Regions from separate parts of the Glutamicibacter sp. NPDC090743 genome, predicted to be linked through region 2. Evidence: predicted binding sites of a transcription regulator. Region 2 holds the regulator's gene; the other holds the start of a gene.

Region 1 (16,285 bases), on a different contig from region 2:
GCCGACCAGGACAAGGAATTCTCCATCTTGGATTTCCAAGTCGATAGCGTCGACGGAAGGCACAAGTGCGCCCGGGTAAATACGGGTGGCCTTTTCAAAGGTCACAGTTGCCATGATGACAATCCTTTCACGGGCAGGTACGTGCCCGACGATCCGTAGTGAAAGTGAGTTGGGACACTTCAGTGTCGCATGGAAATCAGACTTTTCAAAAGGTGTGGTAATTCACTTGGCGAAAGGATATTATGCGCGGCCGCAGTTGGTCCAGGTCCCACCTTGATGCCCAGATCCGCTGCGCCAAGAACCTTGAATCCGTTCTCGTCGGTCACGTCATCACCGACAAAAAGGACCGCTTGGACGTCGAGTACTTCACGCAACCACTGCAGGCTCTGGCCCTTATCACCGTGATGCACGGTGGCCTCTAGCACCGCTTTGCCTTCAAGCAGTTTGATGCCATCCAAATCACCTAGCGCCTGCCGCGCCTGTGCCAGGGCCGTGGCAGCAACATCAGGTGTTGCCTGGCGGACGTGCAGGACCGTGGCCGACGGTTTGTACTCCACGCTGGCGTTCGCGTGCATCGCAGCAACTCGTTCCAGGCGCTGGGTAATTTGTCCGAGCAGCTCGGACTGCCCAGCGGTCAGCGGCTCATCGTGCCAGATCGCGCCCAGCTGTGGCGGAACCATGCGCTCGGCGCCGTGCGAACCAATGCGAATCTCTGGACGAGGCTCAGGATAGACCTCGCTCAAGGACTGCAGGTTACGCCCCGACACCACCGCGGTGTATACCCCGGGACTGGAAGCCAGCTGCTCGAAGGCAGCAGCAGACTCTTCCAGCGGCCGGGCCTCTTGCGGCCGGTCAACCAGCGGGGACATCGTTCCATCAAAGTCCAAAGCAACTAGTACCCGCTGATGGGCAGCAAATTCAGCCAGCGCGGCCTGCAGGGCAGGGTCAAGGTCAGGCAATGGTATTCCTCATCGGAGATCAGGATTCCTGTCGGAATCTTCTAGCGAACGATTTCGTGCACGGAGGTGGCCGCGTTGATCTCGGCCAGCTCGGCCAGGAAGTCCTCGGACCACTTCGAGACGTCGTTGAGCGCCAAGTGGCGGTTCATGCGTTTCATCCGGCGTTCCTGCTCTGCCTCATTCATCTGAACCGCTTCAACGATCCTGGCCTTCATCCCGTCGATATCGTGCGGGTTGACCAGGACAGCCTGGGTCAGCTGATCTGCAGCTCCGGTGTACTCCGAGAGCACCAGTACGCCGCGACCATCCTGGTGCGCAGCGACGAACTCCTTGGCCACCAGATTCATCCCATCGCGCAGGGCCGTGACCAGCAGGACATCGGCTGCCAGATACATGGCGATCATTTCGCGCAGCGGATAGGACTGGTGCAGGTAGCGCAGGGTGGTGTGGCTCAGGGTGTCATGCTGGCCGGTGATCTGCCCGACCATGAGCTCCACCTGATCACGCAGCTCGATGTAGCTGTCCACGTTTTCCCGGCTGGGGCTGGCTACCTGGATCAGGCAGACATCACCGGCGCGCAGAGTCTGGTCGGAGAGCAGCTCGCCATAGGCCTTCAGGCGGTGGCGAATGCCCTTGGTGTAGTCCAAGCGGTCCACGCCCAGCATGATGGTTTTCGGATTGCCCAGCTCATGGCGGATCTGGGCGGCACGGGCAATGATTTGCGGATCGCGTGCGAGCTTGGCGATTTGCTCGGTATCGATGGAAATCGGATGCGCATTGGCACGGCAGAGATTCTGCATGTCGTTACCGGCTGGGGGCGAAGCCACATCGCCCTTGGTGGAGTAGTCGGTGAACCGGCGCAAGCAGCGCAGGAAATTGCTCGCATCGGTTTCGCGCTGGAACCCGACCAAGTCCGCGCCGACCAGTCCCTGCAAGATCTGGGTGCGCCAGGGCAGCTGCGAAAACAGGCTGGCCGCCGGGAACGGTATGTGCAGGAAGAAGCCGATTTTCAGATCGGGTCGCGCCAGCCGCAGCATCTGCGGAACCAGCTGTAGCTGGTAGTCGTGGACCCACACGGTAGCGTTCGGAGCAGCGATTTCCAGTACGGCATCGGCGAATCGCTGGTTGATCCTCTTGTAGCGGTCCCACCAGGTGCGGTGGTACTCCGGTGGCACGATGACGTCGTGGTAGAGCGGCCAAAGCGTCGAGTTGGAGAAGCCCTCGTAGTAGAGGGTCAGGTCATCCTCATCCAGGGGGACCGGAACCAGATGGATGTCATCCTTGTCGAAGCTCTCCAGCTTCTCGCCGATACCGCCATGCCAACCCACCCAGGCACCTTCGGACGCAGCCATGACCGGTTCCAAGGCGGTAACCAAACCACCGGGCGAACGCTGGAATCCTTGCGATCCGTCAGGGTTGGTGATGCGGTCCACCGGAAGGCGGTTGGCTACAACCACAAAATCGTAGGAATATTCGGTCTTTGTACTCGGCGCTGGGGTACCCACTGCAAACCTCCTGGTTTGTTCAATCTGGTTCACCGGCGTGGTGCAGATTCGTCGGTTCTGAGTGAATGACTTCTCGTCAAATTTCCTCGCTCTTGCTATTTAGCCTAGTGAAAACTGACTGCTAAGGGAACGAAGAGACGGATTTCTCCGTCATATGGGCTACTTCTGCGCATGTGCCGCGTGGTCAGCAAAGGACGGGCAGCAAAGAAACGATATCCGACGATGGCTTGGTTTAACGCTCAACTTAAGGTTTTCGAAGCACTTTGGGTGCTGTATGCGAAAGATATGTGAGTCCTGTGAAGGTGGGGGAATCTTGAGTTTTCAAGGATATTGGCGCTCGGAGTTGGCTAAGCTTGACTCCAGATGATAGTTGTCCGCTGACCAAGGAACCGCCAAATTTATGTCTACAAATAATCCGCGCCCATCGAAGGCAGAGCGAACCGCGAGTGCCCGAGAGAAGGCGGCGCAGATGCGTGCCGCTCAAGATGCCGCTCAGAAGCGCAAGTCGCTTTTCGTGAAGCTGGGCGTATTGGCCGCAGTCATTGTGGTCATCGCACTGGTAGTTACCTTGATCGTGCAGAACAACAACGCAAAGGTGGCAGACTCCGGCGCCGTGCCGCAGGGCGGTACCGCAGCCGGTGGCATCATGGTCACCTCGCCGGACACTGTCGCAGAGAAGTCCATCGAGAATGTGGATATCAAGACGCTCGAAGCGCCTGCCGAGGCGCCATCGCCTGCTACCCCACGCGACCTGACGGTGGCTGAAAAGGGCGAACCGATCAACATCGCCATGTACGTTGACGCCAACTGCGTTCACTGTGCAGACTTCGAGGCTACCTACGGGGACCAGATCGAGGAATGGCTGGCCAACGGCGACGTCACCGTTGAATACCGCAACGTCGGCTACCTTGACCGTGGTTCAGCAACCAACTTCTCCTCGCGCGGCGCCAACGCATTGGCTTGCGTCGCCGACGAAAGCCCAGAAGCCTACATGGGCTTCGTCAAGGCGCTGTGGGGCCACTACCCGGAGGGCGAGATGAAGAACGCCGAGCTGGCCGATCTGGCGATCCAGAATGGCGCTGCGCAGTCCGTTGAAAGCTGCATCGCAGATGACAAGTTCCGTCCATTCGTCCAGTACACCACTACTGCCGGCCAGTACGATGGCGTGGCTGGCACCCCATCGATCTTCGTCCAGGGCGAGGTAGTCGATCTGGCAAAGGAAGACTTCCCAACCGCAGTGAAGGAAGCAATCGCTGCCAACAAGTAAGTCGAACCGGTAGCCTCTGGACAATTGTTCGGGATCCGGTAGTATCCTTATTGATCTCGCACCCCGACCGATGGGAAGGAAGCCAATGCTGGCTTCCTTCCCATCGGCATTTAACTCGGAGCATCGCCAATTCGCAGTGCCGCAGGGTTTTCGGATATTCTTATTCGGTACGCCCCCTTAGCTCAGCTGGCCAGAGCGTCTGTCTTGTAAACTGAAGGTCACCGGTTCGAATCCGGTAGGGGGCTCTGACCTGGTCCTGACCAGCAACGGGAACCGTGTCCATGAATCTTCATGGCGCGGTTTCTTTTTTTAGCCCCAGATCATGCCCGAGCCAGCGTCGCGCCTATGGCAGGCTCAAAGATCCCGCCGGTAGAATTCTGCGCAGAACCTATATTTGAAGGAGCCGACCATGGCCGGAGGCCTTGCAGCACTATTGGACGACGTGGCGGCGCTGGTGAAAGTCACCGCGGCATCGCTTGATGACATCGCGCTGGGCGCTGGCAAGGCCAGCACCAAATCGCTAGGCGTCGTCATCGATGATGCGGCAGTCACCCCGCAGTACGTGGCCGGGCTCTCGCCCAAGCGCGAGCTTCCAATCATCTGGAAGATCGCCGTTGGGTCTATCCGGAACAAGATGCTGTTCATCCTTCCGGTGGCGCTGGTCCTATCGCAGTTCGCTCCATGGGCGCTGACCCCGATCCTGATGATCGGTGGCGCCTATCTGGTTTTCGAAGGCGCCGAGAAGCTGCTTGAGGCGATGGGCGCGATCAAGCACCACACTCCGGGCGGAAAGGAGGGAGTGCGCGACGAGAAAGCGATCATCGGATCGGCAGTGCGCACAGACCTCGTGCTTTCCGCGGAGATCATGGTCATCTCGCTGAACGAGGTGTCCCACGAGCCGTTCTTGAATCGCGCGCTGATCCTGATTGTGATCGCCATCCTGATGACCGTCGTGGTCTATGGCGCCGTGGGCTTGATCGTCAAAATGGACGACATCGGCCTGCACATGGCCGCCAAGCCGCGCCAGCTGACGCAGAAGATCGGGCGCGGCCTGGTCAAGGCGATGCCCATCGTGATGTCCATCCTGAGCAAGGTCGGCGTGATCGCGATGCTCTGGGTCGGCGGGCACCTGCTGCTGGTCGGCATGGATGAACTGGGCTGGCACGCACCGTACGGCTTCGTGCACCACGTGGAGCTGCTGGTCCACGACGCGACCGGCCAGGCCGGCGCCGTGCTGGGCTGGCTGGTGAACACCGCCTTCTCCTGCCTTGCCGGTTTCATCATGGGTACCGTGATTACCGTCATCATCCTGGGCATCCAGAAGCTGCGCCACAAGGGCAAAGCCGAAGCAGACCACTAGGAACAGGAATCAGCCAGATGCCCGCGCACGTAGAATAGAGAAGTTGCCGCCCGGACTCGGTCTACCGGTCCAGCCCAACTGTCTGGCCTACGTGGAAAGATCGATGCGTGTTGAGTAGAGAATTGACAGATCAGGCCACCGCCCGCCATGCGCGCGGAGCCTACTTCACCCCGGAACCCGTTGCCAGCTTCATGGCGCAGTGGGCGCTGGGGGAGCAAGGATCCAGGGTCCTGGAACCCTCCTGCGGTGAAGCGCAATTCCTTGCCGCTGCCCATCCGGTGCTCGCAGATGGCCGAGACCGGGTCGAGCTGGTGGGCCTGGAACTGCACGAACCATCGGTGCAGGCCGCCCGTGAACGGATGAGCGCCGCCGGGATCGACGCGCGCATCGAGCACGCCAACTTCTTCGAGGTCACCGGCAACGCCGAGTTCGACGCTGTCATCGGCAACCCTCCCTACGTGCGCTACCAGCTGCACCGCGGGGCCGACCGGCGGCTCTCGCGCGCCGCGGCCAAAGCCTCGGGCGTGGAACTGAATGAACTTGCCAGCATCTGGGCCGCTTTCGTCGTGCATGCCACCAGCTTCCTTGCCGTCGGCGGGCGCCTGGCCCTGGTGCTTCCGGCAGAGCTGATGTTCGTGAACTATGCCGGGCCTGTCCGCCAGATGCTGCTTGAACGCTTCGCCAGCGTGCACCTGGCCGTCTTCGAAGAGCGCTTGTTCGCCGACGCGCAGGAAGAAGTGGTGCTGCTGCTGGCCGAGGGCTTCCGCGAAGGGGCTAGCGGTTCCTTCAACCTGCACCAATTCCGCAATGCGCTGGATCTGCAAGCCCTGGGCGAAGGCACCCGCCACACCCCGGTGCGCATGAACGAGCGCTGGACCGGTTCCCTGGTCGGCCTCGAAGCCCAGGGGATCTTGTCGGCGGCACTGGCCGCCGGCCGGATGGCGCCGCTGCAGTCCTGGGGCGAAACCTCGCTGGGCGCGGTCACCGGCAATAATAAGTGGTTCACCCTCTCGGCCCAGCAGATCCAGGACCTGGGGCTGGCCCGCGAGGACCTGATCCGGATCTCGCCTCCGGGCTCGCGCCACCTGCGCGGGCTGGAATTGAGCGAGGACGGCTGGGAAAAGCTCGCCGAGCACGGGGCAGCTGCCTACATGTTCCGCCCCGGCGCGGAACCCAGCGGCGCCGGTGCGCGCTTCGTGGCCAGCGGTGAACTGCAGAACGTCGACCAGGCCTACAAGTGCAAGGTGCGCTCGCCGTGGTGGCGGGTGCCGGTGCTCTCGGTGCCGGACCTGTTCATGACCTACATGAACGCCGACACCCCGCGGTTGACCGCCAACGAGGCCGCGGTGCACCACATCAACTCGATCCATGGGGTGTACCTCGGCGCCGATGCGCGCGAGCTGGGCCGCGAGCTGCTCCCGGTGGCATCGCTCAATACCCTGACCATGCTCGGAGCCGAAATGGTGGGCCGCTCCTACGGCGGCGGCATCCTGAAGCTGGAACCGCGTGAAGCCGACCAGCTGCCGGTCCCGGCGATCGGCATGGTGCAGCGCTATGCCCGGCAATTGCGTGCCATCAAGCCGGCGGTGCGTGAACTGCTGGTGCAGGGGCGCAAGCAAGAGGCCACCGACCTGGTGGACGGCGTGGTGCTCGAGCAGCTGCTCGGCTTGGAGCCGGATGCGCTGGAGGCGGTCCGCACTGCGCGAATGAATATGCTCGAACGCCGCAAGGCCAGAAGCAAAGCCGTGAGGGGATGAACGTGGCCAATCCTGCGATCGAAAAGACCTTGGCCTTTGCCGAATTCGATACCACGTTGATGTCAGCGGCGAAGGATTCGCCCTGGCTGGGCAATGGCGCGGTAACCGAGGAATTCAACCCGTCCTTCCCGGTGCTCGAACGCCTGCTGAGCATCCCGGTCCGCAACAAGGCGGTCACCCGATCGGGCCGCTTTGCCCAGGGCGTGGACGCATGGCTGGCCCATGAATTGCGCCGTGCCGGATTCGATGCGGATCTGGTGTGGCCGCGTCCCGAGGCGCCCCGGGTCTTGTCCAGCGACATCCTGGAACTGCTGCGCAAGCTGCCGGAGCGGCTGGCCGACGAGGTGCACGAGTCCATCATGGCGGGCAAGGCGGGCAGCATCGACGCGCGCATCCTGGGCCGCGCCTACATGAAGCAAACCGACGTGGTGATGACCCATTGGTCCACCGGTCCCGAGCTGCTGCTCAGCACCAAGGCGATGACCTCATCCTTCGGCAAGAACCTGGCCAACCGCTATGAAGAGGCCTATGGGGATGCGGCTAACCTGCGGGCCCGCTACCCGCTGGCAGCCGTCGGGTTCTTCTTCGTGCAGCGTGCCACGATCCTGGAATCCGAGCCTGCCGCCTTCCGCCGCACCGTGGACATGATCCGCAAGCTGCGCGACTTCGGCGACGGCTTCGGGTACACCGCCACCGGCCTGCTGCTGGTGGATTGGGATGAGAGCGCAGAGGATCCAGAAGTGAAATGCGTCCACGCTCCGGTGCCAGCGGATATTGCCGCGCCGCAGTTCCTCAACGCCATGGTCGATGCGGTCCTGAAGGTCACCCCGATTGACCTGCACGAGGCCGCTCGCGCTCGCCGGGCCGGAGAAGTTGCCCCGCTGCCGGGCCACGGCTCCGTGGACGAGCAGCAGGACGCCCTGTTCTAGGCGGTCACATCACCGGCACGGTGGAGGCCGAATCATCGGATCCGAACTGCGCGGCGAATCCCTGGACCGGGGCCGGGCCGGCCATGAGGCTCGGGGCTGGCATCGCACTTTCGGGAAGGTGGATCGCCACGTGGTCCTCGGAGGCCTGCGGCAATTGCGCGGCCCACTGCCATGCGGCCTCGGTGGCCCGGTAGATGAACTTCAGCTGCCCATCGTGCTCGAAGCTGCGCTCGCGCTGCCACAGTTCCGAGCGCTCGTAGAAGGCCCAGGATGCCGGGTTCTGCGAATCGATGACGCTGATCGGGGTTTTGCCCGAACGCAGCGCGTGGGCAAGGCGCAGCGACGTCGCATGCTGGCGGATGCCCAGGCGGCGGTAGTCCGGGCGCACGGCCATGCAACCGAGCTCCACGGCATTCATCGAAGAAGTCGGGGCAATGATGGAATCATGCACGAGGCCTGCGGCAACCAAGGTGCCCTGGTCGCGCACGGTCACAAGCAGCGAGAGCCGGTCGAACTTCTGGTTCCAGCGCTGGTCGACCAAGGGGTAGAGGGTCGCTAATTCGGCGCGCTGGGCCGGCTGAACGCATAGGGATGACAAGGAAAAGTTCAGGTTTTCAAACACTGGGGTACGGTCCTAAATTCTAAGAACGAACGAAAGATGAGGCTTTTGCGCGGTGGAAAAATCCACTGCGCGGTTTCGTTGGCCTTGAGGGGACCGATGCCGGCGGCTTCCGGCAACTTCCTTGTAGGGTCCAGTTTGAGCTCGATGAGCTAGAAAAATTATGGAGTCTAAAGTCCCTTTTTGACAAGTGGAAATAGGTACTTTTAGGTGAATCGCAAATAAACTATTCGGCGTTGTTTTTCTGCTCTACTCATTGCCTGAACCACGACTGTTCGAACCTGCGCTCGTAGCGGCATTTCGGCGTGTTCCGGGGGCGGAATCCGGGCGCTGGAACCGGTGGCCGATTTGGAGTGAGGTCCACGGCCCGGTAGGATTGCTTATGCGCTTGGCTTGCAAGTCAGGGCGCAGATGGATCTTTAGCTCAGTTGGTTAGAGCGTTCGCCTCACACGCGAAAGGTCGCTGGTTCGAGTCCAGTAAGATCCACCAAGAACGAAAGCCACCGCAATGCGGTGGCTTTCGCTGTTTCCGGGACAGCCAGGATCCTAGGCGCCAAGCAGCTGGTGCACCATGGGCTTGACCTCTTCTCCGAGCAACTTGATGCTGTTCATCATCGCCTCGTGCGGCAAGGAACCGGCAGAGTACTTGATGTCAACGCGCGACAAGCCCAGCTGCTGGGCCACCTTGGCCATCTTCCGTGCCACAGTTTCCGGGCTGCCGGACATCATGGCTCCCTCGGGCCCCATGGAAGCCTGCAAGCGCATCTTGCTGGCCGGCGGCCAGCCTCGTTCGGCGCCCAGCCGATTCATGGTGCGCTGGTAATGCGGCCAGAGGGTTTCCAGGGCCTCCTGGTCGGTGGAAGCCACCAAGCCATGGAAGTGCGCCGAGACCGGCAATTCTCCATGGCCGAACTCCTTCAGCGCACGGCGGTAGAGAGTGGCCAAGCCTTCGAAGGCCGAGGGCTGGCCGCCGATAATGGCCAAGCACAACGGCAAGCCATGCCGGGCCGCGCGGGTTACCGACTGCGGGCTGCCACCCACACCCACCCAGGTGGTCAAGGGCTGGTCTTCCAGCAGCGGGTAGATCTGCTGGTTGCGCAAGGCGGCGCGGTGCTTGCCCTGCCAGGAAACCGGCGTGCCGTGGCGGAGCTTGGCCAGCAGATGCAGCTTCTCTTCGAACAGGTCCTCGTAGTCTTCAAGATCCAGGCCGAAGAGCGGGAAGGATTCAATGAAGGAGCCACGGCCTGCGATGATCTCCACTCGCCCGTTGGAGATCGCGTCCAAGGTGGCAAAGCGTTCGTAGACGCGCACCGGGTCGTCGCTGGAGAGCACGGTCACCGCGGTGCCGAGCTTGATGCGCTGGGTAGTGCTGGCCAGGGCGGCCAGAACCATTTCGGGGGAGGAGATGGCATAGTCATCGCGGTGGTGCTCGCCGACACCGAAGAAATCAAGGCCCGAGGCTTCGGCCTGCTGCCCCTCGGCGATGACATTGCGGATCACCTGGGCATGGCTCAGCGGGTTGCCCTGGGCATCCTCGGTGATGTCGCCGAAGGTCTCGGCTCCGATTTGTGGCAAAGGGAACTGCGTATTCATTGGATCCTCCGGATTATATGCAAACACATCTAACTTCTGCATGGTGCAACCAACTGCCGAGCGCCGGTATTCCAGTGGCCGAAAATACCCTTAAATGTGTTCGGCAATACCTCCCGAATTCGCCACGTTCCCGACAACTTTTCATGCACGGGTTGTATGGTGAATCCCATGGGAAAAACTTTGGATGAGGGGGCATGATTCGTGGCGCATCGATCTAGCGAGGAACAGGCCGCCTCGTCGAATGCCGTAGGCGAGGATCCGGCTCCGCTAGCTGGCGTCTTGCCCCGCATTGCCACTAGTGAGATCAACATGGGCTTCCATCCGGCAGAGCCCGCCGAAGAGCCGGCAACGGCATCTGAATTGCCGCTCAATACGGCGGTCAGCGCCAACGTGGCGGCTGCCGATGTCTCGGATATCGAGTGGCGCACCGGCCAGGTTCACACCACCGATGAGGGCATTACCCTCATGCCTACCCGCGCCAACCCGGTGGCCCGTCGGCTGCTGGCGAAAATGTGGATCTCGGATACCCCTCCCACTGAGGCGCTGAACATCGTTGAGCGCCTGCAGGGCACCCCCTACGCCAACCCCAAGGTCAATGTGGACCAGGACGCGTCCAACCGGCGCACCATGGAGTTCGCGCTGGATTTGGGCGAGACCTTGATCCGCTACGGCGCAGGCGCCTTGGAAGTGGAAACCAGCGTGATCGCGGTGACCGCGGCACTGGGCCTGAGCCACTTGGACGTGGACATCACCAACCAGTCCCTGCATTTGAACTACAGCCCGCCGGACGCCGAAAGCTACTCGGTGCTGCGTGTGGTCCGCTCCTACACCTCGAACTACGCCGGCATGGTGCTGGTGCACGAACTCGTCTCGGATATCATTGCCGGCGGCGTATCGCGATCCGTTTCAGCGAAGCGGCTGAAGGACATCACGCGGCAGCCCAAGCCGTTCCCGCGCTGGATCGTCGCCTGCGGCCGGGCCGTGTTCGCGGCCGCGTTCGTGCTCTTCATTGGCGGCTCGTGGGCTGGTGCGCTGGTGGCGATGCTGTCCTCGAGCCTCGTGACGCAGATCGGCCGATACGGCTCGCGCTGGAGAGTGCCCGAGTTCTTCACTATCGCGGCCTCGACATTGGTGGTCACCGGCATCGCCTTGCTGGGGCATCAATTCCACGCTCCGCTGGATCCGGCGCTGGTGGTCTCTGGCGGCATCTTGCTGCTGCTTCCGTCGGGCAGATTCGTTTCGGCATTGCAGGATGCCATCAACGGCTTCCCGGTGACAGCGGTAGGCCGGTTGTTCTCGGCCAGCCTGATCTACGGGGCGATCCTCTGCGGAATTGCTACGGCCCTGGTGATCTCGGATCTGCTCGGGGGAGAGAAGGTCGACGTTCACCAGATCGTCCAAACCGACTATCCGGCCTGGCTGCTGGTGGTCTTGGTGGGCGTGGCCATTGTCGCCGGTGCGGTCACCGAGCAGAGCGCGCTGCGCCTGCTGCTGCCTACCGCCGGCATTGCGGTCGGCGGCTACCTGGTGCAGCTGCTGGCTGAAAGCATTGGACTCGGAGACCGGGCTACCCCGGCGCTGGTCGCCACGGTGATCGGTTTCGCCGCGCGGCTGGCAGCGGACAAACTCCGCTCCCCGCAGCTGGTGCTAGCGGCTCCTGCGGTCATGTTCCTGCTTCCGGGCCTGATGATCTTCCGCGCAATGTACGGCATCGTCATCAACGTCAATGACACCGCCACGGGACTGGTGGAGATGTTCAACGCCATGGCGATCATGCTCTCCATCGCTGGCGGCGTCGTCTTCGGCGATACGCTGTGCCGTCCATTGACCTCCAGCGCCCGGCGTGAGCGCCGGCGGATCCGCCGACGCTAGGCTTTCGGCAACGACCAGTCAATCGGCTTCTGTCCGCTGTCGGACAGGAGCCGATTGATGCTTGAGAAGGGCTTGGAGCCGAAGAACCCGCGCGAGGCTGAGAGCGGCGAAGGATGGGCGCTTTGCAGCTGCACGGCATTGGACAGGGACTCGGAGAGTTTCTGCGCATGCTGGCCCCAGAGCAAAGCCGCCGGAGGCCGCGGACGGTCATTGAGCGCGGTGAGGATGGCATGCAGAATTGGCGCCCAACCCAGCTTCTGATGCGAGCCGGCATTGCCAGCGGCTACGGAGAGCACCTGGTTCAACAGCAAGACGCCTTCTGAGAGCCATGGACTGAGATCCGGATGCGCAACCGGATCCAGCCCCAGATCGGACTGCAATTCCTTGTAGATATTGGCCAAGGAGCGCGGCAGCGGTCGCACCTGCTTGTTGGCCGCGAAGGCCAAACCGTTTGCGTGGCCGGGTGTCGGATATGGGTCTTGGCCAATAATTAGGACCTTGACTTCGGACAATGGCAGGCTCAGTGCGCGGAACATCACCTCCGGTGCCGGCAGGATCTGTTCACCGGCCGCCGAACGGGCCGCCAAATCGGTGGCCAGGGAACGCAGCAACGAGTCCTGCTCGCAGAGTGCCGGTACCCAGTCTGCAGCGATAAACCCGTGGTCGGCCATGGATTGGGCACCATGGTAGAACGGGAAATCAGCCGCTTCGTACACTGGTGTCCGAGCTGGCTGGGGTGCATCGAAAAGTGCTGGCTGCAAATCGTCCATAGGGGTAATTGTGCCGTTTTTCTGGCGTGCCTGTGCTCGGCCACACGGTGTTAGGCAAGCAGATTGGTTAGAATATCGGTGGTATGTCTACCGATGGTGGATTACATGCATAACCGAAACCTGAGAAAACTGGTCCAATGACAGAGGTGAGAACGTATGGCTGAGAATGAATTGCTGGTGGATTTCGTCATGAACCCGGATTCGGAATTGGATGAGCGTTCGCAACAGATCCTCAACCTGGAAAAGTTGTGGTGGAAGTATGCCGGGGCCAAGGAACAAGCCATTACCAAGCAGTTTTCGATGTCGCCGACGAATTATTACCAGCTGCTGAACCAGCTGATTGAAACCGACGCGGCACTGGCCTACGACCCGATGTTGGTCAAGCGCCTGCGCAGAGCACGTTCCACAAAACGTCGCGTGGGCGGTAAGGTCGGCACGGGACGATAACCCTGCCTGCCGTGACCAATCAGACCTCGAGCAAGGACAAGAATGACCAACTACCCGCGTGACGAATTTGATCGCGTTCCGGAGTTCAGCACCCGTGTGGGTTCGCACCACGCCCACGGATGGGCGCAGTCCGCCGCGTCGAAGTCAACCGGTGGGAAATTGCGCTGGGTAGTGCTGACCGCTGTACTCGTGCTGGTGATCGGTGCCTTGTCCTTCATCTTCGGCCCTCAGCTCAAGGAGACCCTCGCGACTTCCACGGGAAGCGACACCTCGCAAACCCAGGAAGTCACCGCCGAGCCCTCCGTGGAACCCACACCTAGTGAATCCGCATCGCCAACGAGCACCATCGATGACGAAGACGTGCTCTACGGCCAGCTGATTGGCGTGTACAACGCGGCAAGTGTTGCCGGTCTGGCTAATGAAGGCGAAGACGCCATGGCCGAAGCCGGGTTCACCAGCATTGTGGCCGACAACTGGACCAGGCCCGCAGAAGTCTCCACGGTTTATTACATGTCCGAGTCCTACCGCACTACCGCTGAAAAAGCTGCAGAAATCCTGAATATCGACGAAGTTCTGCAGACCAGCAACATTCCGAACCGGGTCACCGTGGTTATGGGCTCCGATGACACCCTGGGGCTAAACGAATAATTCGTTCATAATTCCATTCGCTTAGAGCCGATCGGCTTGCACTCGCCATGCGAGAGTGCCAATATTTGTATTAGCACTCATGCGTTGCGACTGCTAACGCCGGTCGGCTTTTGCGTTCTCCAAGAACTCCATGAAGCACCGGACAGCGGACGCAGGGCGTGGGCGTGGAAAATACCTCAGATAGCGAGAGCTGAAACGGTTGCTGGCCCGATGCCGCACCGGTCCACTCGTCCGTCGCGGGCGCTGTCTGTCGGTTGCATTTTCGCAAAATCGTCCCGAAAGGACCGTACGCCACAATGGCTAAGATGATTGCATTTGACGAGGAAGCACGCCGCGGACTTGAGCGCGGCCTGAACACCCTTGCTGACGCGGTGAAGGTCACCCTGGGCCCACGCGGCCGCAACGTTGTTCTGGAAAAGAAGTGGGGCGCTCCTACTATCACCAACGACGGCGTGTCCATCGCTAAGGAAATCGACCTCGAAGAGCCTTACGAGAAGATCGGCGCAGAGCTGGTCAAGGAAGTTGCCAAGAAGACCGACGACGTCGCTGGCGACGGTACCACCACCGCAACCGTGCTGGCACAGGCACTGGTCAAGGAAGGCCTGCGCAACGTTGCTGCAGGTGCTGACCCAATCGCACTGCGCCGCGGTATCGACAAGGCCGTAGAAGCTGTTACCGCTGAACTGTTCGCCGCTGCGAAGAAGGTCGAATCCAAGGAGCAGATCGCTGCTACCGCTTCGATCTCTGCTGGCGATCCGGAAATCGGCGCACTGATCGCTGAAGCTCTCGACAAGGTCGGCGAGCAGGGCGTTATCACCGTTGAAGAATCCAACACCTTCGGCCTGGAGCTGGAGCTGGCAGAGGGCATGCGCTTCGATAAGGGCTACATCTCCGCTTACTTCGTCACCGACGCTGAGCGCCAGGAAACCGTTCTTGAGGACCCTTACGTCCTCATCGTGAACTCGAAGATCTCCTCGGTCAAGGACATGGTGACCTTGCTGGAGAAGGTCATGCAGTCGAACAAGTCGCTGCTGATCATCGCCGAAGATGTCGAGGGCGAAGCCCTGGCTACCCTGATCCTGAACAAGATCCGCGGCCTGTTCAAGTCCGTTGCTGTCAAGGCTCCGGGCTTCGGCGACCGTCGCAAGGCCATGCTGACCGACATCGCTATCCTCACCGGCGGCCAGGTTGTTTCCGAGGAAATCGGCCTGTCCCTGGACAACGTAGGCCTGGAAGTCCTCGGTACCGCCCGCAAGGTCGTTATCACCAAGGACGAGACCACCATCGTTGAAGGTGGCGGCGAAGCCGACGCCATCGAGGGACGCAAGGCCCAGATCGCTGCCGAGATCAAGAACACCGACTCGGACTACGACCGCGAGAAGCTGCAGGAGCGCCACGCAAAGCTCTCCGGCGGTGTCGCTGTGCTGAAGGCCGGCGCTGCTACCGAGGTAGAGCTCAAGGAGCGCAAGCACCGCATCGAAGATGCCGTGCGCAACGCCAAGGCAGCTGTTGAAGAAGGCATCGTCGCCGGTGGTGGCGTTGCACTGATCCAGGCTGGCGCTGCAGCATTCGAGAAGCTGGTTCTGGAAGGCGACGAAGCTACCGGTGCGAACATCGTCCGCGTTGGCATCGAAGCCCCGCTGAAGCAGATTGCCCTGAACGCTGGCATGGAGCCAGGCGTTGTCGCTGACAAGGTCAAGGGCCTGCCAGCAGGTCACGGCCTGAACGCTGCAACCGGCGAATACGTCAACCTGCTTGAAGCTGGTGTCAACGACCCAGTGAAGGTGACCCGTTCGGCACTGCAGAACGCGGCATCGATCGCTGGCCTGTTCCTGACCACCGAAGCTGTTGTCGCAGATAAGCCAGCTCCTGCTGGCGCTGCCCCAGCCGGTGGCGATGACATGGGTGGCATGGGCGGAATGGGCGGCTTCTAAGCTTCCCGCACGCACTAAGCACGCAGTAATCGCGCCGATGGCCCGGATCCTTTCGAGGAATCCGGGCCATCGGCCGTTTAACGTGGGACAAGCGTTGCACTACAGCCAGCTGTGCAACAGCTCCAGCTCGGTGCCCAAATTATTCCGCGCGCGCTGCTCCCAGCGCCGGGATCCGGCTTGGGTGCCGTAGATCAGTTCTTTCTCCAACTGGCCGAAGAGGATCTTGCTGCGCCCGGAAGCAAGCACATGGCGGGGAAGATGCCCGTACTCCTTGTAGATCGCCTCGGCGTAGCGCTGGTAGGCCGGAGCGGGGCGGGCCAGGACCTCCAGATCGGCATCGCAGAGGATATGGCCCAGGCGATCGGTTTCTGCCGGGGCATGCTTGGCGGTGAGCATGACCAGCCCGCTGACCTTCGAGACGGCACCAGGGGAGAGGACTCCCCACAGCCGTTCACGGGCCAAGGTGGCCGACTTGAACTCGTCCTCGCTGGTTCCAGCGTAGACGGCGTCGTGGAACCACGCAGCGAGTTGGAGCAGCATGAGCTCTTCGGGATCGGCCTGGCCTTCAGCCAGCCAGTCGATGGCTTCGAGCACGGAGAGCAGATGCACCCGGTCGTGGTAGTGG
Region 2 (9,274 bases):
CACGGTCTTGGGGCGGATGGAACGTCCGCGCCCCGAGAGGATCTTCAGGCCCAGGACGTCGGTGGGTGCATCCGGATTGCCGGCGCTGAGCATCTTGATGATCTGCTCGATCGTTTCGGCGCTCATGCGCGAGCCGCGAGTGGCCAGCGAACGGGCTTCTTCGGTGACGCGCTGGGCCTTGCGGACTTGCTGCGGTTCACCTACCAGAGCCAGGGATTGGCCGTTGGGGCGGAAGCTCACCTGCGGGTAGGCGCCGGAGAGAATACGCAAGAGCTCGTCATTGGGACCGAGGGTGGCAATCATGAGCTCAGCTGTATCGAAACTGATGGTGAGCGATGCGGATCCGTTCTCCGCTGTCGCCTTATTCTGTTCAACCTGCATGCAGTGCGCGGCGCCCCTTTGCGAGCTTGGTGGTAATCGTGATTTGTCCTGCTTGCCATTCTATCGAGTCGCAGGCCAATCCGGAGAAAATTCAGGTCTCAGCGTAAGCAGTAGAACCTGAAAGTAGTCTTGAATGATGCTAATCGGGGCAAGTGGCGAACATATAGATTTGGTTACGGATTAGTAAGTTGGGCCATTTTTCTGCAGTTAGCCGCTTCTGATATGGCAAGCTTGAGAGCGGTTCCAATACGGCCAGGAGCCACAACAGCTAAAATCACCACGGATTGGTACGCAGTGCAATCAAGGATCTTGCGGAAGATTCCACGCCGATTCGGCGTTTTGGGAATCACTGCCGCTCTCGTCGTCGCCGCAGGATGCGGTCTGACGAATCGCGAGAGCTCCTATGAGATGCCATCGACCGCCGTGGCTGAATCGCTGAACCTGCCGAACGCCACCGACGCTGGCGAGGATGTCGGCATCGCGGCTAGCCTGCCCATCTACTGGCTGGAAAACACCGATACCGGCGTGTTCCTGTACCGCGAGTACATCGAGGACACCCGCCATCAGGAACCCATCGGCGATGCGATCTGGACGCTGCTCTCAGCCGACCCGATGAAGCCGAAACGTTATACCCATTTGAAGCCCACCGATGAAATCGGGGTTTCAATCAATAATGCGAATGTCATCACCTTGGATCTGCCGGCCAAGGTCTTCAGCGCCAATCTCGACCAGGGCCTGTCGGAGCGCGCCATCCAGCAATTGGTCTTCACCGCTACGGCAGCTGCCGCCAGCGCTGGACTGGTCGTGGGCGAGCTTCCCGCAACGGTCCGCATCCTGGTTGACGGCCAGGCAAATGCCACAGTCTTCGACGGTTTCCGGCTCAAGGATGTCTACGAGCGCGATGCGGCGTTCATTGCACCGATCTGGATCATCGATCCGCAGTTCAACAAGACCTTGGCGGATGGCTCGATCAAGATTAACGGCCGAACCACCCAGTTCGACATCGGCACCTTCTACTCCTTGCAGCGCAAGGACGCCGACGGCAAGCTCACGGTGATGACCGCTCAGAAGCAGGTCAACCCCGGGCAGATCAATGCCGACGGTTCATTCACCCTGACCACCGATCTGCGTGCCGGCTCATACCGGCTGACTTTCTGGGGCGTTGAGACCGGATCGGACCATCTGGTCGGCAAGGTCACCAGCGACTTCCGCGTCGAGTAACGCAGCATCCAGCGCTGCAGCCCCCGCCGGAAGTCCTGGACATGAATCTGGGCGCCCGTTGTCCGGGCCAGCTCCTGAACTGGTGGCAGCTGAGCATTCTTGGCCTGCTGGCAGGATTTCCAGTGCCGTTGCCTTGGACAGCGTCCTTATCCGATCGGCTGCCGCATTCGCGTATCCGGCCCGCAGCGACTTCGCGTTCCCCGTCCCGAGGCCTTTTCTCGGCTCGAACCCGTTGCGCCGGCCGGAGACGAAATTGCTCCGCAGATCCCGGCAGGCACATGCCTGCCGGGATCTGCGGAGCAATTCACCTGCTAACCGGAATTCTGGAACCTAGATTTCGCCGATCAAATGGCGGATCAAGACCAGGGCCGCGGGGCCCGCGGTCGAGGCACGCAGCACATGCTGGCCCAGCAGGGCTGGTTGGGCGCCGGCATGGACGAAGGACTGCAGCTCCGTTTCGGAGATGCCTCCTTCTGGCCCGACGATCATGATGATCTCCTGGCCGGTCCGCGCATCGGCGAGCCACGACTGCACATGCCGGGCCACCGATTCCGCGGCCTGCTCGTGCAGAACCAGAACCAGTGCGCCATTTGCGGTATCGGCCGCGATGGCCTTGGCCAGTTCCTTGGAACCCAGCGGGTCCAGCACCTCCGGCTCATAGGCGCGGCGCGACTGCTTCTGCGCCGAGCGCACCTGGGCCCGCCACTTGGCCATGGCCTTGTCGACCTTGGCCGCGTTCCAGCGCACGATCGAGCGGTCCGCCTGCCAGGGGCGTACCGACAGCACGCCAAGTTCCACGCCGGACTCGACAGCTTGCAGGTCGCGATCCCCCTTGGACAGCGCCTGGACCAGGGTGACCGGGTGATCGCTGACCGCTTCCTCGGCACGGCGCAGGACCTTCACGCTCAGCAGGTCCTTGGCGGTGCCGATGACCTCCACAGTCAGGCGCAGCCCCTTGCCATCCAGCAGGTCCAGGTGCTCGCCCGCGGAGACCCGTTTAACGGTGACCGCGTGGTGCGCTTCGGAGCCATCCAGTTCAAGAATGTCCCCGACCGTTGCGTCCCGGCCCTGCTGGGCGTCGATGACGAAGCTGTGGTTGCTCATGCCTAGCGCTGGTTCAGCTTGTCGCGCAGGCGGGAGAACATGCCGCCGCTGTGCTCCACACGGCCGGCCGAGAGTTCTTCGCCACGCAGCTTGGCCAGTTGCTCGAGCAGATCGCGCTGGGCAGCGTCGAGCTTGGTCGGCGTCTCCACCTGCAGGTGCACGATGATGTCCCCGCGCTTGCCTCCGCGCAGGCGCGGCACACCGAGGCCCGGCAGGGTGACGGTGTCGCCATCCTGGGCGCCTGGCTCCACATTGATGGACTGGCCGCCGTCGAAGGTTTCCAGCTTCAGCTCGCAACCCAGTGCGGCGGCGGTCATTGGCAGGCTCATCTTGGCGTGCAGGTCGGTGCCGGCGCGCTCGAAGACCTTATGGCGGCGCACGTCGATCTCGACGAACAGGTTGCCGTTAGGCCCGCCGCCCGGGCCGGCTTCGCCCTGTCCGCGCAGCTGGATGCGGGTGCCGGAGTCGACACCTGCAGGAACGTTCAGCGACTTCGACACATGCTCGCGCACCCGGCCTTCGCCGTTGCACTCCAGGCAGGGGTCCGGGATGGTGGTGCCGAAACCGCGGCAGGCCGCACAGGTTTCCACGGTCATCATCTGGCCCAGGAATGAACGCACTGGACGCTGCACCTGGCCTGCGCCATGGCAGATGTCGCAGGTGACCGGGCTGGTGCCTTCGCGCGTGCACGAACCGTTGCACGTCTTGCAGGTGACAGCGGTTTCCATCTCCAGCGGGTAGACCGTGCCCTTGACCGCATCTTCCAGGTCGATGGTGATGGTGATCAGCGCGTCGCGGCCCGGCTGGGTGCGTGATGCCGGGCCCTGGGCCTGGCCGCCACCGAAGAACTGCTCGAAGATGTCGCCGAAGCCGCCAAAGCCCTGGCCGCCACCGCCGAAGCCCGGGTGGCCGTTGCCGTTCTCATCGCCGGTGGCGTCGTAGTTGGAGCGCTTGGTCTGGTCGGAAAGGACTTCGTAGGCTCGGGTGACCAGCTTGAACTGTTCTGCAGCGTCATCGCTAGGGTTTACATCCGGGTGCAGCTTACGCGCCAACTTGCGGTAGGCACTCTTGATTTCCTGCGGGGTCGCGTCCTTGGCGACGCCTAGGGTCTCGTAATGCGAGCTCACGTTATTCGCCGTGTCCTTTCCTGAGAATCTTGAAATTCGGTAGTGCCGGGCGGTGCCCAGCGAGGCTAGTTAGCCAAAATCTTCGACAGGTACCGTGCCACCGCACGAACCGAGGCCATGGAGGTTGGATAGTTCATCCGGGTGGGGCCCAGGACCCCGAGCTTGTTGCGCACATCGGTGCCGTAGGTGGTGGCGACCACGGCGGCTTCCGACAGCTGCCCGTAGTGGTGCTCGGTGCCGATGGCCACGGCTACGCCGCGCGAATCGGCTTCCAGCTCGGAGAAGAGCTTGAGCAGCACTACCTGCTCCTCGAGCGCCTCGAGCACCGGGGTTATGCTCAGCGGGAAGTCCCCTTCCACGCGGGCGAGGTTCGCGGTGCCTGCCATGATGATGCGTTGCGCGTTGGCCGCCTGGGCCATTTCTTCCAGCGCACCGATCACCTGGTCCACCAGGGGGTCGGCCTGCTGCGTCGAACTGCGCTCGATGCGGGTGAGCCGGCCGGCAAGTTCGGCAAGCTTCACTCCCCCGAAATTGTTGAGCAGCCACAGCTTCAAGTCATCCAGCTCATCATCGCTGTAGGAACGCTGGACCGGCATCATGCGCTGATCCACCGTGCCATTGGAAGCGATCATCACCATCAGCACCTGGGCCGAGCCCAGTCCGACCAGATCGAGGTTCTTCAACGAAGCGGTGTCGTAGTGCGGCACCTGGATCATTGCTACCTGGTTGGTCAACCGCGCCAGGAGGCGAACAGTGCTCTTGAGCATCTCGTCCAGGTCCGTGGAGCTGTCCAGGATCTTGTTGATGGCGTCGCGTTCAGCCCGCGACAGCGGCTTGAGCTCGCCGATCTCATCGACGAAGCGGCGGTATCCCTTTTCGGTGGGGATCCGTCCGGAGGAAGTATGCGGAGCGACTATGAGCCCCTCTTCTTCCAGCATAGCCATGTCATTGCGGATCGTCGCGGCGCTGACACCGAGGTTGTGCCGGTCCAGGAGCGCTTTGGAGCCCACTGGCTCACGGGATTGGACGTAGTCCTCCACGATGGCACGCAGAACGTCTAGGCGTCGCGGCTCTGTCACAACAGCACCTCCTTGGATTCCCTGTGCCCGGCTTTGGCACTCTAACCTGTCAAGTGCCAAGTCTAATACGTTCAGCAGTTGCTAGCATTGGATTTCGAGCGTATTCGATCACAGCGAAAGGCAGTACGTGACTAATTACTCCTGGGGACCACGGGATCTGAGTGCACCGGCACCGAAAAAACTCCGCCAGGTCCCTGTTGAACGTGGCATGATTCTGGAAGATGCCACCTCAGGATGGGTAGGAGAAGTCATCCGTACCGAGAAATCCGGTGGCATGCGCGTGATCGTGCTCGAGGACCGCCACGGCAAGACCCGCTCCTTCCAGGCGGGCTTCGGGTTCTTCCTCGAAGGCGAAGCGGTGGAGATCATTGATCCCGTTGCCAAGGCCGCACCGCCCCAGAAGCTGGTCTCGGCTTCGGGTTCGCGTGCCGTTGCCGGACTGAAGGCCCGGGAGGCCAGGGCAAGCCGCATCTGGGTAGAAGGCAAGCACGACGCTGAGCTGGTTGAAAAAGTTTGGGGCCACGACCTGCGTGTTGAAGGCATCGTCGTTGAACCACTGCATGGCGTGGACGATCTTGCCGGGGCTATCCGCGACTTCGCCCCCTCCGCGCAGCGCCGCCTGGGAATCCTGGTTGACCACCTGGTTGCCGGAAGCAAGGAATCGCGCATCGTTGCCGAGGCGATGAAGGTCCCCGGTGCAGCGCAAAACGTGCTGATCCTCGGCCACCCGTACGTGGATGTATGGCAGGCGATCAAGCCTGCGACACTGGGCATCAAGGCTTGGCCGGTGATCCCCAAGGGCACCGATTGGAAAACCGGTGTGCTCCGGGCCTTTGGCTGGCCGCACTCCACCGCGGAAGACATCGGCATCGGATGGCAGCGGCTCTTGTCCACGGTGCAGCATTACGGGCAGCTTGAACCACAGCTCTTGGGCCGGATTGAAGAATTGATCGATTTTCTCACGACCGAAGATTACGGTTTCCTAACGATTGACTAATAGTTGGAGATTAGTCTGCGAATCTCCCCGTGGGCCCAGCCGCGGTCGCTATGATAAGAGGAACCACACTTAGCAAGACAAGGAAAAATAGTGACATCACGCCAGACGAAGCCATCGGAGAATTCCCGCTTCGAAGGTTCCAGGACCTCTGCGCTGCCGCTGACTCCTTCAGAAGATCGCCAGTGGGCAATGATGGCCCACTTCGGTGCCATCTTGGGTTGCGTTCCTTCGGCAATCGTCTTTGCCGTATTCCGGGACCGTGGCCCGTTCACTGCACAGGAATCGAAGGAAGCGTTCAATTTCACGTTCCCGCTGACCATTCTCGCCATCGTATTCAATGTGCTCATGGTCTTGCCGGTGATCGGCTGGCTTTTCGCAGTACTCGCCGTGGCCCTCTGGGTCTTCATGACGGTCTCGGGCGCCCTTGCTGCCATCCAGGCCAACAAGGGACGCCCTTACCGCTACCAATTCAATCTGCGGCTGATGAAGTAGCAGTGATTGCCCAGTCTTAGAAATCGAGCAGTTCACGCACCACGAGGTCGGCCAGGAGCCGGCCTCGCTGCGTTAACACCAATGTGCCGGCGAACGCGGCCTTGGCATCAATCAGCTCGTCGGCGATCAAGCCGGCGACTTTCTTGCGTCCGGTTTCATCGAGCTCGCTAATCTTCATGCCCGAACCCAGCCGGGTCAACAGCATCGTGCGCTCAAGCTGCACGGCCTCGGCATCCGGGTATTCGCGGCCGTGGCCCGGGGAGATTCCAGCATCGATCCGTTGCTGATACGCGGCTGGATGCTTCACATTCCACCAGCGCAGCCCGCCAACATGGGAATGCGCGCCGGGGCCTGCGCCCCACCAGTCGCCGCCCTGCCAGTAAGCGATGTTGTGCTGGCAGGCATTCGCCGGGGTCTTCGCCCAGTTGCTGACCTCGTACCAGGAGAAACCGGCCGCGGCAAACATGTCGTCGGCCAACTGGTACTTTTCGGCATGGTCGTCATCATCGATGTTCGGTACCTCGCCACGGCGAATCTGGGCCGCCAGCTTGGTGCCTTCCTCGATGATCAGCGCATACGCCGAAATGTGATCAGGTTCGTAGCTCAACGCGGCTTCGATGCTGGTGCGCCAGTCTGCCAGGCTCTCCCCCGGAGTGCCATAAATCAGATCGACACTGACATCCAGGCCGGCCTCGCGCGCCCACGCAACGGCTTGCGGAACGCGCTTCGGATCATGGGTGCGTTCAAGCACCTTGAGCACGTGGGGCACCGCGGACTGCATGCCGAAGGACACGCGGGTGAACCCGCCGTCGGCCAGCTCCTGCAGGCTTTCGCGGGTCACCGAATCCGGGTTGGCCTCCGTGGTGATTTCCGCGCCCGGCTTCAGGCCGAAGTCGTCGCGGATCCGGCCGAGCACCGAGACCAGGTCTCCGGCGGGCAGCAGCGTGGGAGTTCCGCCGCCGAAGAAGACAGTTTCAATTTCGCGGTGCGGTTGGCCCGAACGGTCCATCACCTCGCGGGCGAAGCTGATTTCCTTGCTGACAGTGGCAGCGTAGGTTGCTTGGCTGGAACCGGAGCCCAGCTCCGTGGCGGTGTACGTGTTGAAATCGCAGTAGCCGCAACGGACGGTGCAGAACGGAATATGCACATAAAAGGACATGGTCCGCCCCTGTGCCTCATGCGCGCATGAGGCAGGGAGCAGACCATCGGCCGGAGCCGGATCGCCGTCAGGCAGTACTGAAGGCATCTACTTCTTTTTCGGCTCGTCGGTGGACAGTGCGGCAATGAAGGCTTCCTGCGGGACCTCCACGCGGCCGACCATCTTCATGCGCTTCTTGCCTTCCTTCTGCTTTTCCAGCAGCTTGCGCTTGCGGCTGATATCGCCGCCGTAGCACTTGGCAAGAACGTCCTTGCGGATTGCGCGGATGTTCTCACGGGCAATGATGCGCGAACCGATCGCGGCCTGGATTGGAACTTCGAACTGCTGGCGAGGAATCAGCTCACGCAGCTTCGAGGTCATCATGGTCCCGTAGTTGTAGGCCTTGTCGCGGTGCGTAATGGCGCTGAAAGCATCCACCTGCTCGCCCTGGAGCAGGATGTCGACCTTGACCAGATCTGCCACCTGCTCGCCGTCGGCCTTCCAGTCCAGCGAAGCATAGCCGCGGGTCTTGGACTTGAGGTGGTCGAAGAAGTCGAACACGATCTCAGCCAGCGGAAGGTGGTAGCGCATTTCGACACGGTCCTCGGAGAGGTAGTCCATGCCGCGCATGGTGCCGCGGCGGGTCTGGCACAGTTCCATGACCGAGCCGATGAATTCGCTTGGCGCCAGGATGGTGGCGGCAACCATTGGCTCGTGGACTTCCAGGATCTTGCCATCCGGGAATTCCGAGGGGTTGGTCACCGTAATCATCTGCTTGTCTTCGCCCATGACCTCGTACACCACGTTCGGCGCCGTGGAAATCAGGTCCAGATTGAATTCGGATTCCAGTCGCTGGCGGGTGATTTCCAGATGCAGCAGGCCCAGGAAGCCCACGCGGAAGCCGAAGCCCAGGGCCACGGAGGTTTCCGGTTCGTAGGTCAGCGCAGCATCGTTAAGCTGCAGCTTATCCAGTGCATCACGCAGTACCGGGTAGTCGGTGCCGTCCATCGGGTACAGGCCGGAGAAGACCATTGGCTTGGCCTCTTCGTACCCGCCCAGGGACTCGGTGGCCGGCTTGTGGAAGTTGGTGACGGTATCGCCGACCTTGGACTGGCGCACGTCCTTGACACCGGTGATCAGGTAGCCCACTTCGCCAACGCCCAGGCCCTTGGTGGGCTCGGGGTTCGGCGAGGATACGCCGATTTCCAGCAGTTCGTGGGTGGTGCCGGTGGACATCATCTGGATCTTCTCGCGAGGAGACAGATTGCCATCGACAACTCGAACGTAGGTCACCACGCCACGGTAGGTGTCGTATACGGAGTCGAAGATCATTGCGCGAGCCGGAGCCTTGGCATCGCCGACAGGCGGCGGGAGCTGCTTGATGACCTCATCGAGCAGTGCTTCAACGCCTTCACCGGTCTTGCCCGAAACCTTCAGCACGTCTTCTGGCTCGCAACCGATCAGGTTGGCCAGCTCGGCAGCGTACTTTTCCGGCTGCGCGTTGGGCAGGTCGATCTTATTGAGCACAGGGATGATCGTCAGATCGCCCTCGATAGCCAAATAGAGGTTGGCCAGGGTCTGCGCCTCGATGCCCTGGGCGGCGTCAACTAGCAGGATCGCGCCTTCGCAGGCTGCCAGCGAACGCGAGACTTCGTAGGTGAAGTCGACGTGCCCGGGGGTATCGATCATGTTCAGTGCATATGGGGTGCCATCTTCGGCTCCCCACGGCATGCGC

The links. The regulator HrcA, encoded in region 2, represses chaperone genes, less so after heat shock. The targets are predictions, from matches to a motif close to TTNGCACTCGNNNNNNNCGAGTGCNAA.
Region 1: groL (chaperonin GroEL) is a predicted target of HrcA. The motif match lies at 13,797-13,823, and genes of this name have one in related genera.

What each region holds. Positions count from the first base shown of each region.
Region 1 is NZ_JBIVXE010000008.1:2,450-18,734, forward strand. It holds gene ACIQTS_RS16140 (ABC transporter ATP-binding protein) at 1-114, opposite strand, end outside; gene otsB (trehalose-phosphatase) at 180-959, opposite strand; gene ACIQTS_RS16150 (trehalose-6-phosphate synthase) at 1,001-2,464, opposite strand; gene ACIQTS_RS16155 (thioredoxin domain-containing protein) at 2,865-3,731, shown strand; tRNA gene ACIQTS_RS16160 (tRNA-Thr) at 3,903-3,976, shown strand; gene ACIQTS_RS16165 (DUF808 domain-containing protein) at 4,141-5,091, shown strand; gene ACIQTS_RS16170 (class I SAM-dependent DNA methyltransferase) at 5,214-6,848, shown strand; gene ACIQTS_RS16175 (hypothetical protein) at 6,845-7,777, shown strand; gene ACIQTS_RS16180 (GNAT family N-acetyltransferase) at 7,782-8,399, opposite strand; tRNA gene ACIQTS_RS16185 (tRNA-Val) at 8,810-8,886, shown strand; gene ACIQTS_RS16190 (LLM class flavin-dependent oxidoreductase) at 8,943-9,989, opposite strand; gene ACIQTS_RS16195 (threonine/serine exporter ThrE family protein) at 10,191-11,861, shown strand; gene ACIQTS_RS16200 (uracil-DNA glycosylase) at 11,858-12,631, opposite strand; gene ACIQTS_RS16205 (DUF3263 domain-containing protein) at 12,788-13,078, shown strand; gene ACIQTS_RS16210 (LytR C-terminal domain-containing protein) at 13,121-13,726, shown strand; gene groL (chaperonin GroEL) at 14,023-15,660, shown strand; gene ACIQTS_RS16220 (DUF4031 domain-containing protein) at 15,760-16,285, opposite strand, start outside.
Region 2 is NZ_JBIVXE010000004.1:303,501-312,774, forward strand. It holds gene ACIQTS_RS10180 (PhoH family protein) at 1-381, opposite strand, end outside; gene ACIQTS_RS10185 (GerMN domain-containing protein) at 691-1,602, shown strand; gene ACIQTS_RS10190 (16S rRNA (uracil(1498)-N(3))-methyltransferase) at 1,933-2,706, opposite strand; gene dnaJ (molecular chaperone DnaJ) at 2,709-3,833, opposite strand; gene hrcA (heat-inducible transcriptional repressor HrcA) at 3,899-4,912, opposite strand; gene ACIQTS_RS10205 (DUF3097 domain-containing protein) at 5,040-5,909, shown strand; gene ACIQTS_RS10210 (DUF4870 domain-containing protein) at 6,000-6,401, shown strand; gene hemW (radical SAM family heme chaperone HemW) at 6,418-7,647, opposite strand; gene lepA (translation elongation factor 4) at 7,648-9,274, opposite strand, start outside.